DNA from 3 places in the Kocuria sp. PD6 genome. Region 2 is predicted to be linked to each of the others. Evidence: riboswitches for the same ligand, from Rfam matches in the RefSeq annotation. Region 2 holds a riboswitch; each other region holds the start of a gene.
What was found. A riboswitch is a leader RNA that binds a small molecule or an ion and turns the genes downstream of it on or off. The one in region 2 is predicted to bind S-adenosylmethionine.
Positions count from the first base shown of each region.

Region 1 (4,493 bases), on a different contig from region 2:
GCGTGTCACCCGTGAGCGCGTGCTCGATCAGCACCGCGTTGGAACCGTCCGCCGCGAGCTCGCCCCACGTCTCGTACGCGAGGTGCACGTGCGGCAGCCGGAACCCGGACTCGAGCACGAGCTCACCGAGCTCGGCCCTCCGTACGACGCCGTCGCAGCGCGTGCGCGGCCCGTTGCCCACGACCGTCATGGTCAGTTCCCCGTGTCCTCCGGCGACGACGCCGCGTCGCCGACAGCACCGCCGCCCGCGGCCACCGCGGCGAATCCGGCCTCGAGGTCCGCGAGGATGTCGTCGATGCCCTCGAGTCCCACGGACAGTCGCACGAAGCCCGGCTCGACGCCCGCGGCGAGCTGCTCCTCGTCCTTGAGCTGGGCGTGCGTCGTGGAGGCGGGGTGGATCACGAGCGAGCGCACGTCACCGATGTTCGCCACGTTGGAGTGCAGGCTCAGGGCGTCCACGAACGCGACACCGGCGTCCCGGCCGCCGTCGAGCACGAAGCCGAGCACCGACCCGGCGCCGTTGGGCGCGTACTTCAGGGCGCGGTCGTGCCAGCGCGAGGACTCGAGACCTGCGTAGGACACCGAGCGCACCTCGGGGCGGGCCTCGAGCCACTCGGCGACCTTCTGCGCGTTGGCCACGTGACGTTCCATGCGCAACGACAGCGTCTCGATGCCCTGCTCGATCAAGAACGCGTTGAACGGAGAGATCGAGGTCCCCAGATCGCGCAGCAACTGCACGCGCGCCTTGAGGACGTATGAGAGGTTGACGCCGAAGGCACCGTCCGCACCGAGATCGCGGGCGTAGACGAGTCCGTTGTACGTCTCGTCCGGTTGGTTGAAACCGGGGAAGCGCTCGGGGTCCCGCGAGTAGTCGAACGCTCCGGTGTCCACGATGAACCCGCCGATCGCCGTGCCGTGGCCGCCCAGGAACTTGGTGGCCGAGTGCAGCACGATGTCCGCGCCCCACTCGATGGGCCGCACCAGGTAGGGCGTGGCGATCGTGTTGTCCACGATGAGCGGGACACCCGCCTCGTGGGCGATCCCGGCGATCGTCTCGATGTCGAACACGTCGTTGCGGGGGTTCGGGATGGATTCACCGAAGAACGCCACGGTGTTCTCGCGCACCGCGTCCCGCCACTGCGCGGGATTGTCCGGGTCCGAGACGAACGTGGTCTCCACGCCCATGCGCGGCAGCGTGTGCTTGAGCAGGTTGTACGACCCGCCGTACAGGGACGGGCTGGCCACCACGTGGGTCCCGGCGCCGCCCAGGTTGAGGATCGCGAGCGTGGCCGCGGCCTGCCCGGAGGAGACCATCAGGGCCCCCACGCCGCCCTCGAGGGACGCGACCCGGTTCTCCACGACCTCCGTGGTGGGGTTGGTCAGGCGCGAGTAGATGGGCCCCATCTCCTCGAGCGCGAACCGGGCCGCCGCCGTGCGGGCGTCCGGGAACACGAAGGACGTGGTCTGGTGGATCGGCAGGGCGCGCGACCCGGTCACAGGGTCGGGGTTCTGGCCCGCGTGGATCTGTCGGGTTTCGAACGACCAGCCCTGGGGATTGTCGGGGGTGGGAGCGGTGCTCATGGCCGTACTCCTTCTCGGAAGGATCAGGGGTCCGGTGGCGATCCGCACGGTGCCCGTGCTGTGACCGGGCACCAATGACCCGCGCTTGCCGCATGACGTCGGTCGACGCCACGGCCAGGTCCTCACCCAGGGCACCCCACCGCGGATGGGAGGGTTGCCGGTCAGCTAGCTGGGGCTTCGCGCTGACTCTCGTGACCTATTACCTCATTGTCCGAACCCGGCGGGGCGGGAGTCAAGCCGGGGACGCTGCGAGCGGGCTCGGGGTCAGTGGCCGCTCGTTCCTGCTGTTCCATCTCCCGGGTGTGCAGTTCCCGGTCCTTCGTCTCACGTGGATGGAAGTAGAACAGACCCGTGAGCACCGCGATCACGAACACCGCGAGCATCACGAAGAACAACGGCCTCACGCCGGTCAGGTAGATGACGGGGATGGCCAGCGCCGTGACCAACCCGCCCCCGAAGAACGGTTCGAACACCAGCTGCTTGTCACCGAACGCCTCGAACACCGGGTCTTGGCCTCCGGGTCCACCACGCGCATGAGGATCAGCCCGGTGGCGGTCACACCCATGGACGGGTGGAAGTCACCGATACCGCGCCCGAACCAATAGCGACCGATGATGCGGGGTGCCAACCACAGGAAAATGGCCACGTTGAACGCGATGCCGACCACCGCCAGGATGGTGAACGCCGCCAACCACGGCCGCGATGGACATGTGCCGGGAGAACGGTTCCACGGAGGACGGGCGGCTGGTCATGGTGCCGGCGGGGTAGTACTCGTCGCTGCGGAACAGGCTCTGGACCCAACCCACCTTGACGCGCACGAACTTCCCCAGGAACAGGGCGACTCGGAGGATCAGGAGTGTGAAACCGACGGCATTTGCGGACACGGGAACCACCTCGTAGTGATCGGGATCGATATCGGTCTCAGGTCATATAGCGAGGGTTCGGTCGGAGACTCCCCGGCTGATGCTGCGAACTCCAGCCTCTGAGACGCGCGTCTCGTTGACCTGGACCCACACAGTCCCCGCCCGAATCAGCCGTCCCGATGCCAGGTCTCGGGAGGTGCGGAGAGCCAGCCCTGCCCACCGGAGCGGGCGGCGCAGGTCACACACTCGCCGGGCTCGCGCTCGATTTGGTGGCCCGTGTGGCCGGTGTCACCATGGCGTCATGAACTTGGATCACGTTTCCTTCGCGGCTCAGCCCGACGGCCTCGAGGCCACCACCGAACGCATCGCGAACCGGTTGGGGATCGAACCGGTCAAGGGCGGTGTGCACCCCCGTTTCGGCACCCGGAACATGATCCTGCCGCTCACCGACCACCAGTACGTGGAGGTCGTCACGGTGCTCGAGCACCCCGCCGCGGAGAAGGCGCCGTTCGGTCAGGCCGTCCGTGCCCGTTCCGACGCCGGCGGCGGCTGGCTCGGCTGGGTCGTAGAGGTCCCCGACCTCGCGCCCTTCGAGGCCAAGCTGGGCCGCCCCTCCGTGCCCGGTGGCCGGTTGTTCCCCGACGGTCGGCAGCTCGAATGGCATCAGATCGGCGTGAAGGGTTTGATCTCCGACCCGCAGTTGCCGTTCATGGTGCACTTCGATTCCGAGGACGAGATGCACCCGTCCCAGGCGCGGATCACGGACGTCCGGTTGAGCGGGATGGAGATCGCCGGCTCCCCCGACCGCGTCACGGAGTGGCTCGGCGGTCCCGTGGAGGACGTCCTGGGCTCGCTGGACGTCACCTGGTGCGCCCCCAACGGCACCCCCGGGGTCATGGCCGTCTCGTTCGACACCCCGGACGGCACCGTCACCATTTGATCTGGTTCCCTTCGGTGCGGCCGACGACGCCGCTCCGCCCGGTCTCCGGCATCAGCCCGCGAGCAGTTGCGGGGCCAGGAAGCCCACGGTGTCCAGGAGGGCGTGGGCGATCAGCAGCGGCATGAGTCGACCGCCGCGGCGGTAGAGCCACACGAACACGAGTCCCATGACCAGGTTCCCGAGCGTGGGTCCGAACCCCTGGTACAGGTGATAGCTGGCCCGCACCACCGCGGAGGCCACCGCCACGAGCCACCACGACCATCCGAGGGATCGCAAGCGCTCGCACAGGAACGCCACCACGATCATCTCTTCCACGATCGAGTGGCGCAGCGCGGAGAGCACGAGCAAAGAAACCGCCCACCAGGTCTGCTCCATGGTGGATGTGGTGATCTGCGCGGTGATCCCCAGGGACCGGCCCACCTGATAGAGCACCAGGGTGCCGCCGCCCATCACCGCGAACAGGCCCATTCCCCACAGCGTGTCCCACGCGGGTCTGCGCCCATCCACCCCGATCCTGCACAGCACGCCGGGGATCCCCCGCGCCACCCCGGCCATGAGGTACAGGGCCAGCAGCACGGGGACGAGCGCGAAGCCGATGCCCGTGAGCTGACGCAACGCGTCGATCAGGGGGACGCTGCTCAGGGGCCGGTTGAGCGTCGTCGTGGTGTCGGCCAGCGAGGACCGCATGAGCACCTCGGCCAGATCCAGCACGGCGTAAACCGCGGACGCCCCGAGGGACACGCCGAGCACCAGGACGATCTGAAGCCACGTGTCGGTGCGCGACATAGCGCACTGCGAAGGGGTGGGAGTCTGCACGGGACCATTGTGGCCGTTCGCGAGCGGGACCACGTCTGCGCGTCCCCACCCGCCCCTAGACTGTGGGCATGACTTCCGAGCAGCCGTGCTATCCCGTGGCCCCGAGCCGCCCGGTGGAACGCACGTTCCACAGGCACACCTTCGCCGATCCCTACGAGTGGCTCCGGGACAAGGACTCCCCCGAGGTGCGCTCGCACCTGGCCGCCGAGAACGCCTACGCGGAGGCCACGACCGAGGATCTGGCGCCCCTGCGCGAGCGGATCTACGGGGAGATCAAGGACCGCACGCTCGAG
Region 1 is NZ_JAUZUS010000001.1:104,755-109,247, forward strand. It holds gene Q9R22_RS00520 (homoserine O-acetyltransferase) at 1-190, opposite strand, end outside; gene Q9R22_RS00525 (bifunctional o-acetylhomoserine/o-acetylserine sulfhydrylase) at 193-1,581, opposite strand; SAM riboswitch class IV at 1,658-1,778, opposite strand; gene Q9R22_RS00530 (hypothetical protein) at 1,743-2,084, opposite strand; gene Q9R22_RS00535 (hypothetical protein) at 2,160-2,465, opposite strand; gene Q9R22_RS00540 (VOC family protein) at 2,746-3,384, shown strand; gene Q9R22_RS00545 (CPBP family intramembrane glutamic endopeptidase) at 3,436-4,200, opposite strand; gene Q9R22_RS00550 (S9 family peptidase) at 4,269-4,493, shown strand, end outside.
Region 1: another riboswitch for S-adenosylmethionine. It lies ahead of Q9R22_RS00525 (bifunctional o-acetylhomoserine/o-acetylserine sulfhydrylase); the one in region 2 lies ahead of Q9R22_RS05690 (cobalamin-independent methionine synthase II family protein).

Region 2 (4,493 bases):
CGCCCACGAGCGTGGCGATCAGCGTCTCGGGGCGGGACATCCCCAGGGCCTTGGTGCCGTAGAACGCGAAGAACGCGATGACCAGGTAGCCCGCGGCGTTGTTCGCGGCGAAGATCAGCGCGGCCAGGATGACCTGCGGGGAGTTGGTCCGGAACAGCTGGCCCAGGGGAGCGGAGGACTCCTTGGCGCGCTGGCGCATCTCCAGGAACACGGGGGACTCGTCCACGGAGCGGCGGATCAGCCAGCCCACGAAGATCAGCACGATGGAGAACAGGAACGGAACGCGCCAGCCCCAGGCCTCGAACTGCTCGGGGGTCAGGATGGCGCTCAGACCGAACATGAACAGGGTGGCCATCAGTACGCCCAGGGGCACACCGATCTGGGGGTAGGCGCCGAAGAAGCCGCGCTTGTTCGCGGGCGCGTGCTCCACGGACATCAGGGCCGCACCACCCCACTCACCACCGGCGGAGAAGCCCTGCAGGATACGCAGGACCAGCAGGATGATGGGGGCCGCGATACCGATCTGCTCGTACGTGGGCAGCAGGCCGATCAGCGTGGTGGCCGCGCCCATCCCGAAGAGAGTCATGACCAGGGTGATCTTGCGCCCGTACTTGTCACCGATGTGACCGGCCACGATCGCACCCAGGGGACGGAAGAGGAAGCTGATGCCCAGGGACGCCCAGGCGACGATCTGTCCCAGCGTGGCGTTCTGCTCGCCCGCCGGGTTGAAGAAATGGGTGGCCAGGATGAAGGCGGCCGCCTGCGCATAGATGAAGAAGTCGTACCACTCGATGGTGGTGCCCACGAGGGTGCCCGCAAGGACCTTGCGTTCTTCTCGGGTCATGGTGTGCGCCAGCTGAGCGGGCGCTGAGGTGGTGGATGCCATGCGGGTCTCCAGGATCGGCGGACGCGGGGTCCGTGGGGTGCCAGTGGCGGAGTGGATCAGGGGAATAACCGACCGATTGGTCTCGAAATAAGTGTACGAAAGAATGTGAAGCGCACCACACGTTTCGTGTATTAAATCGTATATTTTTCCCGGGCCGTTCACCCGGGCGGGCAGCATGTCGGCCGTTGTGACGCGTTCATGACACGGCAACGCCCCCTCCCGCCGTGCCGCACCGTGGAAGGTGCGGGCGCAGCGGAAGGGGGGCGGGCGGCGTCGTCCGGGAAGATCGGGGAACCGGAACGGTCAGCGACGCGGTGGGACTAAAAGCTGCAGGACCAGCCGCGCGGCCTGATCAGAACAGGCGCTCGGACGCGATCCGCGCACCCACCACGAGGGACTCGAGCTTGGCCAGCGCGATCTGCGGGTGCAACCGCCCGCCCAGACCGCAGTCCGTGGAGGCGATCACGTTCTCCTTGCCCACCACGGACGCGTACTGCTCGATCCGGTCCGCCACGAGCTCGGGGTGCTCCACCACGTTGGTCGAGTGAGAGACGAAACCGGGGTAGACCACCTTGCCCTCGGGCAGCTGGTGGTCCTTCCAGACCTTCCACTCGTGGCCGTGGCGCGGGCTGGACGCCTCGAAGCTGTAGCCCTGCGCGCGGATGGTGAGCATGAGGTCCACGAGGTACTTGAACTCGAGGTCCGTGGTGTGCGGGCCGTGCCACGAACCCCAGCACAGGTGGAAGCGGATCTGCTCCTCGGGGAGGTCGCGCAGTGCGTAGTTCAGCGCGTCCACGCGCAGCTGGGTGAAGGCCAGGTAGTCCTCCACGGTGGGCTCGGGGTTGATCTGGTCCCAGGACTCGGCGATCGAGGGGTCGTCGATCTGCACGGTCAGTCCGGCGTCCACGATGGCCTTGTACTCCTCACGCATCACGTCCGCGCACGCGTAGACCAGCTCCTCGTCCGTGGCGTAGTACTCGTTCTTCACGCGCGCGCAGGAGCCGGGGGACAGTGCCGCGACGAAGCCCTGCGTGGCACCGTTCAGAGCCATCGCGTCCTTCACGCGGCGGATGTCCCCGGCCACCGCCTCCTGACCCGTGTAGGTCAGCGGGCCCGTGATCTTGGGCTGGGAGACCGTGTTGCGGTGCACGAGCACGCCCGCTGTGGGGTCCTCATAGGCGTCCCGGAAGCGCTCCCGGTCGCGGCGGTCGGGGAAGCTCGTGAGCACGATGTGTCCCGGGCTGGAACGGTGCTTCTCGCCCTCGTTCCAGCGGTCCTCGTCCGTGGGGGTCAGCCCGCCCAGGCGGTGGAACGAGTAGTTCCACCAGGCCCCGTAGTCCACGGCCCCGGACGTGGTGTGGCCGTACTCGCCGTCGTTGACGATGTCGATGCCGATCTCGCGCTGGGTGCGCACGATCTCCTTGACGCCCTCGTCGAGCGCCTCGCCCAGCTGGGAGAGGTCGATCTCGCCCGCCTGGAAACGGTTGTTGGCCTTCAGCAGCTCGGGGGTGCGAGGCAGGGAGCCCACGTGGGTGGTCTGGATGCGATCGGTGTTCAAGGGCATGGCTGTGCTGTTCCTTTCCATCGGTCCTGGCGTTAGCACCGGTGTCACCCCGGTTGCTGCGGCTTCCACGAGCCAGATCTCTCGGCCGCTCTGGATGGGTACTGCTCCATCCAACAGCATCGCGAGGAGTGGACGCCAGTTGTGGCGTGTCGGACGACGACGCCGCTCCCCGGGTTCCTCCTGCCCGGCCCCTCGGGCTCGGGTCACCGGGGCTTCCGTGACCGGGCGGCCCCCGGTGCGGGCCGTGACTCGTAGCTGGTCCGGGGTGGTCCGTTCCGGATCGTGACCCGGCGGCCCCCCGGGGCGTAGCGTGACGCGGTAGGAGAACCGTCCACGCGCAAAGAGGCTGTCATGGAGCAATCACTCGAGGGGAAGAAGGCCCTGGTCACCGGTGGGGCCAGCGGGATCGGCCGCGCCGCCGTGCAGGCGTTCGCGGACCGCGGCGCCCATGTGGTCGTCGCGGACATCAATGAAGAAGCCGCTCAGACGACGGCCTCCGAGGTGGGCGGGGAAGCCTGGGTCGTGGACCTCTCGGACACCGCCGCGCTCACCGAACTGAGCCTGGACGTGGACATCCTGGTCAACAACGCGGGGATCCAAAAGGTGGCACCCGTGCAGGACTTCGACCCCGCGGACTTCCACCGCATCCTCACGCTCATGCTCGAGGCTCCGTTCCTGCTGATCCGTGCCGCGCTGCCGCACATGTACGAGCGCGGATGGGGCCGGATCATCAACGTCTCCTCCATCCACGGTCTGCGCGCGTCCGCGTACAAATCCGCGTACGTCACGGCCAAGCATGGGCTCGAAGGGCTGTCCAAGACCGTGGCCCTGGAGGGCGCTGAGCACGGTGTGACCAGCAACTGCGTCAACCCCAGTTACGTGCACACCCCGCTCGTGGACAAGCAGATCAAGGACCAGGCCGCGACCCACAGGATCCCCGAGGACCAGGTGATCGAGAAGATCATGCTCACCGAGTCCGCGATCAAGCGCCTCGTGGAACCCGAGGAGGTTGGCGAGCTCATCGCGTTCCTGGCCGGCCCGTCCGCGGGCATGGTCACGGGTGCGTCCTACGCGATGGACGGTGGCTGGACGGCGTCCTGAGCGCGGGGCGACGTCGCCGCGTCCACCCTCGCTGCCGTTCGGTGTCGAGGCAATGGCCCGCGTTCCACGGCCCCTCTCCGGCCAAGGGCCCGAACATCTGCGTCCCGAAAAAACACTCGCAGTCGCACAACGCGTGCGGTATCGGGGCACAGATGTTCCGGGGTGCGAGGACGCGGGGTCTGACGGTACGGGACGACGCCGCTGCGTCCGGTTCACACGGTCGTGGCCCCCGCGCGCAGCGCCGTGGAGAGCTTGTGGGCCTGGTCCAGCAAAGCCGCCCCGAGGCCGGGTCTGCGTTCCGCGGTGAACCGGGGTTCGATCCCCGTCAGGGAGAGCGCGTAGCGGGGTTGGCCGGTCGCGTCGAACACCGCGGCCGCCATGCCCCACGAGCCCTCCACAATACGTCCGGGGTTCAGGGACCAGCCGTCCTCCCGGACCTGGGCGACGAGGCGGCGGACGTGAGCGTCGTCGTGCTGTGGACCGAGGCGCGTCCGCTCCTCCCGGGTGTCCGCGAGGGCGGTCTCCAATTGGTCCGGGGGTAGGTGACCGAGGATCGCGAGTCCCGCGGAGGCCACGCCCAGGGGCAACCGCAGGCCCTCGTAGAGCACGTGCGAGCGCACCGGGAACGCCCCCTCCACCCGGGCCAGGCAGATGACCTCGTTGCCGCGGCGAGCGGAGAAGAACGCAGACTCGCCCGTGGCCTCGGCGAGCCGCTGCAGGCACGGGGTCGCGAGGTCCTGGGCGGGATAACGTTGGGCGGCCACCGTGCCCAGGATGTGCAGTTCGGGACCCAGGGCCCAGTTGCCGTCCTCCGTGCGGTCCACGAGCCCCTCGGCGGCGAGCGCTGCGAGCAATCGGTGCGTGGTGGGCCGGGTCAGCCCCGTGCGGTGGGCGATGGCTGCGGTGGATCCGGCTGACTCCCCGGATGCCACGGCCTGCAGG
Region 2 is NZ_JAUZUS010000005.1:3,818-8,310, forward strand. It holds partial or broken gene Q9R22_RS05685 (MFS transporter) at 1-886, opposite strand, end outside; gene Q9R22_RS05690 (cobalamin-independent methionine synthase II family protein) at 1,239-2,450, opposite strand; SAM riboswitch class I at 2,465-2,551, opposite strand; gene Q9R22_RS05695 (3-hydroxybutyrate dehydrogenase) at 2,802-3,551, shown strand; gene Q9R22_RS05700 (IclR family transcriptional regulator) at 3,764-4,493, opposite strand, start outside.

Region 3 (4,493 bases), on a different contig from region 2:
TCGCCGGGTGGGAGTCCGCCGAGGGGCAGATGTTCCCCGAGCGCAGCAACGAGCTGCCCGAGGCCCCGGACGTGTCCTGCATGGTCACGGGCAAGCACAAAGTGATCCTGCCCCCCATGGATCCCAAGGCCAAGGCGCCGTGGGTGTTCGGGCGCTGCAAGTTCTGCGGGCTCACCAAGCGCTACCCCGGCCGGCTCACCAAGCTCTCGGCGGTGGGTCAGACGGGTTCGGTCGAGGCACTGCAGTTCATCGGCCCGGACGAGGGCGAGTACCCGGGGTCCTGGGCGCCGTTCAAGGACATCCTCACGTTCTTGGGTGGCAGCAAGCGGTCGAGCCTGTCCATCGTGGCGCGCCAGCTCGAGGACTCCGAGCGCTTCGAGGAATGGTTCGTGGGTCACCTGCAGGCCCTCGGTTTCCTGGAGGTGATCCGGGACGAGAACTGGACGGTGCGCCGCTGGCAGGTGTGCTCCCCGGCCCTGACCCAGCTCGTGGACGGCTCCATCCTGCTCACGGGCGGGTGGAAGACCGACCAAGAGGACGCCGTGACGCAGGCGGTCGGGGCCCAGGGTGGTGAGGTCGTGGTGCTGTCCCCGGAGGACCACGCGACCACCATGCTCCAGGATGTGGACCTCGACGCGCTGAGCAAGCTGCTGCCCGAGGGGCTGTGCGACGTGGTCTACGACGCCGGGCCCGTCATGCTCGACACCCTGCCCCCGTTGTCCTCGGTCGTCGCCGGGCTGCCCCTGAAGGAGATGCAGTACAACGGGGTCGCGGAACGCTTCGTGCCCGCGGACGCCACGTGGGAGGCCACGGACGACCGCAACCAGGCGGGGCTGTACCGGATCAACCACCACCACAAGACGCGCTACGCCTACCGCACCGCGGAGGACGTGGTCTCGGGTCACGCCCGTCCCGTGTCCTCGGGGCTCGGCAAGCACCTCGCGGCGCGGGACACCGGCACGGCGTTGGTCAGCTACGATCCCGAGCTGCGGTTGCTCTCCGTGCCCATCGGTGCCGCCCTGCCGGGGCTCTACGCGCGCGCCACGGTGCTGTGCTCGGGGCTGCTGCCCACGCTCGTGGACGAGGACTTCTCCCTGAACTACGGGGACGTCTCCGAGGAGTTCGCGAGCGCCCTCGTGGCCAAGCTGCTGGGCTGACAGTGCCGCCCCGGGCGAACGGGGGGGGGGTGTACTCGTGGGGCCGCGCGGCTGCATTCGGCCGCTGCGCGGCCCTCCCCTAAAGTGAGGTGGCGTGCCATGACTAACGGCTGGTAGTAAGGCGCCTCAACCCCGGGTCGTCCGACGTCCGACCCGCATCCCCGACGTGACCACACACGATTCCTCGTCCATCCGTCACCCACGCCCGGGCTCGTCGCCCGTCGCGGATCCGCCAGCCCTGTCCGGGCCCCTCGCTCTGCGCCACCCCGGTTGCCCGTCAACTGGCGGGTCTTCGTGGCCGCGGCAACCCTGCTTGTCTCGCTGTCCGCCTGGGCCACGGAGGCACCCGAGCACGCCGACGCCGTGATCGGCGGCGTGGTCGCGTGGGTCGCCTCCCGGCTGGGGTGGTTCTACATCCTCACGGCCGCTCTCGTGATCGTGTTCGTGATCCTGGTCGCGGACAGCAGGCACGGCACGATCAAGATGGGCCCGGACCACGCGAAACCCCAGTTCAACCTGTTCACGGGGTGGGCCATGTACGCCCTGATGGGCATGGCATTCGGCTACTTCGCCTACCGCTTCGGCATGCCGCTGAGCATCCGCTCCGCTCTCTACCCCTGATCGGGTGCCGGATCCACGGTGCCGCCGGCGACGCCGTGGACACCGCGGCGCTGCTGGGGACCCTCTTGGGCGTGGACAAGGGCACCCGGCGGCTTTCCGAGCTGAGCATCATCCTGGCGATCGGGCTCATGCTGTACGTGCTCATCACCGGGCGCACGGCGTTCCTGCTGGATGCGATCGTCAAGGGCGTGAGCGGATTGCGCGTGGCAGACGCCTCGGTGATGTCCGAGCTCGTGACGGTGAACCCGAAGATCACGGTCTTCATGATCGGTGAACGCGCCGCCGAGCTGATCGCCCAGGACCGGGACGCGACCGCCCGGTGAGCACGGCCGTCAAGAACCGAGCAGGCTGAGAACATGGGTGTGGCCCGGGTCCGTCCGGACCCGGGCCACACCCGATCGTGGAGTTCGCGGTCGCGGGGACCGTGCTCGCGAGGACTACGCGGGCAAGGGCTCCAGCTTGTAGAAGGACACCCCGCCGGTCACCCGGGACGCCCCGGGGACCAGGAGTCTGCTGTACTTGGCGCACCACTGGCCGCGCCCCCGTGTGTGCTGTGCGGCGAGTGCGACCTCACGGGCGTCGTCCGCGAAGTACTCGTGCTCGTGACCGTCCGATCCCGTGATGGACACCACGTGCCGGGCGGGGTCCGCCTGAACGGTGACGTCCACCCATTGTTCGCGGGTGTCGGGGTGGGATTTCTGGGTTGTCGTGTTCATGATGTCGGGCCTCTGAATTTTCCGGTCGCTTGCCGGAACCACACGTGTGGCCCCGGCCGCTTCGTCATCCAATCCACCCCTGAACCGAGGGTTGGCGTACGCCGAGTTGGAGCTCTGGGCGCGCGGTGACGTCCTTGTCGTTGCGCGGGCGCATCTCGTGAAGCTGCTTCGAGCCTATCCGTGGATTCCGGGGACCAGCCAGGCGCGGACCGAGAATGTCATCAAAACTTAATCAAGCTTCTGTTGAGTAACATCTGGCACCCGGCGGCGGTTCTCATGGGGTGCGCAGGCCGCTGCGGCGCGTGCCGCGCATCCGGGAGGTGACCGTGCGAGCGCGCTCGTAGTGGCCCAGCAACTGCTCGCACACGGCACCCCACGTGCGCTCCTGCACGCACTGGTGGGCGGTGCGCGCGAAGGCGAGGCGTTTGGCGTCGTCGCCCGCGAGGTCCCGAACGCGCTCGCGCAACCCGGCCAGGTCACCCGGGGCGTAGAGCCACCCGTTACGCGAGGAGTCCACGAGGTCCAGGGGGCCGCCGCGGCCCACGGCCACCACTGGAACCCCGGAGGCCATGGCTTCCTGGATGGTCTGGCAGAACGTCTCGTGCTCACCGGGGTGCACGAACACGTCCAGCGACGCCATGGCCGTGGCGAGTTCGGTGCCCGTGAGGAAGCCCTCGAAGTGCGCGTTGGGCAATACCGAGCGCAGCGACTCCTTCCCGGGGCCGGAACCGATGATCACGAGCCGGGTGTCCGGCAGAGCGTCGATCGCGGCGAGGTCCGCGACCTGCTTCTCGGGGGCCAACCGCCCCACGTATCCCACGAGTCGCTTGCCGCCGCCCACGCGCTCGCGCCACGCGTGATCGCGCAGCGCGGGACGGAACCGGCTCGTGTCCACTCCGCGGCGCCACATGTGCACCCGCTGGACGCCGTGCTCGTGGAGCTGGCTGATCGACGCCGTCGAGGGAGCGAGCGTGAGGGTCGAGCTGTTGTGCATCGCACGCACGTGGGACCACATGGCGGTCTCCAGCACGGACGCCCCGTAGCGTGCGGCGTAACCGGGCACGTCCGTCTGGTACACGGCCACGCACGGCAGACCCAAACCCTTGGCGGCCTGGATGGCCTGCCACCCGAGCACGAACGGGGACGCCACGTGCACCACGTCCGGCGCGAAACGGGCCAGGATGCGCTGCATGCGACTCACGGTGCAGCTCGCCACGCGGACCTCGGGATAGCCCGCGAGCGGCAGGGACGGGATGCGTTCAATCCGCACGCCGTCCACGTGGTCCACAGAGCCCAGGAACAGGGTCTTCTCATAGGAGGGGGCGATCACCATGGCCTCGTGCCCGTGATCCCGCAGGTGTTCCAGGACGCGGATCACCGAATGCGTGACACCGTTGACGTGGGGGAGGAACTGTTCGGCCACCAATGCGATTCTCACGGTTCCCACTGTGGGCCCCGCGCCTCACGGGGGAGTCACCCGGGGGTGGCCCGCAGATGAAGTCCGCGCTAACTTCGCTGCCCGTGGTGCGCGGGTGAACGTGAAAAGATGTCCGGTGATGAAACTTCCCTCACTGCCCGGCGTGGTCTCGGGCGTACGCGACCGCTTCACGTCGCACGGTTCGTCCCCCGCGCGCGCCGCCGACGTGCCCCGCCCCGAACCGGACGACTCCCCGGGACTGCCCATGCCGCTCGCGCTGCAGGGCGTGATCGAGCTGCTCGCGGTGGCCGTGGTGGGCCTGTTGCTGGGCACCGTGCTCCTGGGCGCGGTATGGGCTGCGGGGGGCTTCGCGACCCTGGGCGCGGGCGGGAGCCTGCAGCTCGCCGGACAGGTCTGGTTGCTCGCGCACTGCGTGCCCCTCACGATCCAAGCCATCCAGGGCCTGTCGCTGGACGGTGGCGGGACGGTCACGCTCGTGCCTCTAGGGCTCACGCTGATCCCGTTCGGCCTCGCGGTGATCGCGGGCCGCCGGATCGCCCGGGCGTGCTGGCGCGGTCAGTT
Region 3 is NZ_JAUZUS010000001.1:268,415-272,907, reverse strand. It holds gene Q9R22_RS01295 (hypothetical protein) at 1-1,157, shown strand, start outside; gene Q9R22_RS01290 (BCCT family transporter) at 1,428-1,778, shown strand; partial or broken gene Q9R22_RS01285 (hypothetical protein) at 1,685-1,912, shown strand; partial or broken gene Q9R22_RS01280 (GMC oxidoreductase) at 1,958-2,101, shown strand; gene Q9R22_RS01275 (hypothetical protein) at 2,216-2,494, opposite strand; SAM riboswitch class IV at 2,515-2,657, opposite strand; gene Q9R22_RS01270 (glycosyltransferase family 1 protein) at 2,769-3,932, opposite strand; gene Q9R22_RS01265 (DUF6350 family protein) at 4,051-4,493, shown strand, end outside.
Region 3: another riboswitch for S-adenosylmethionine. It lies ahead of Q9R22_RS01275 (hypothetical protein); the one in region 2 lies ahead of Q9R22_RS05690 (cobalamin-independent methionine synthase II family protein).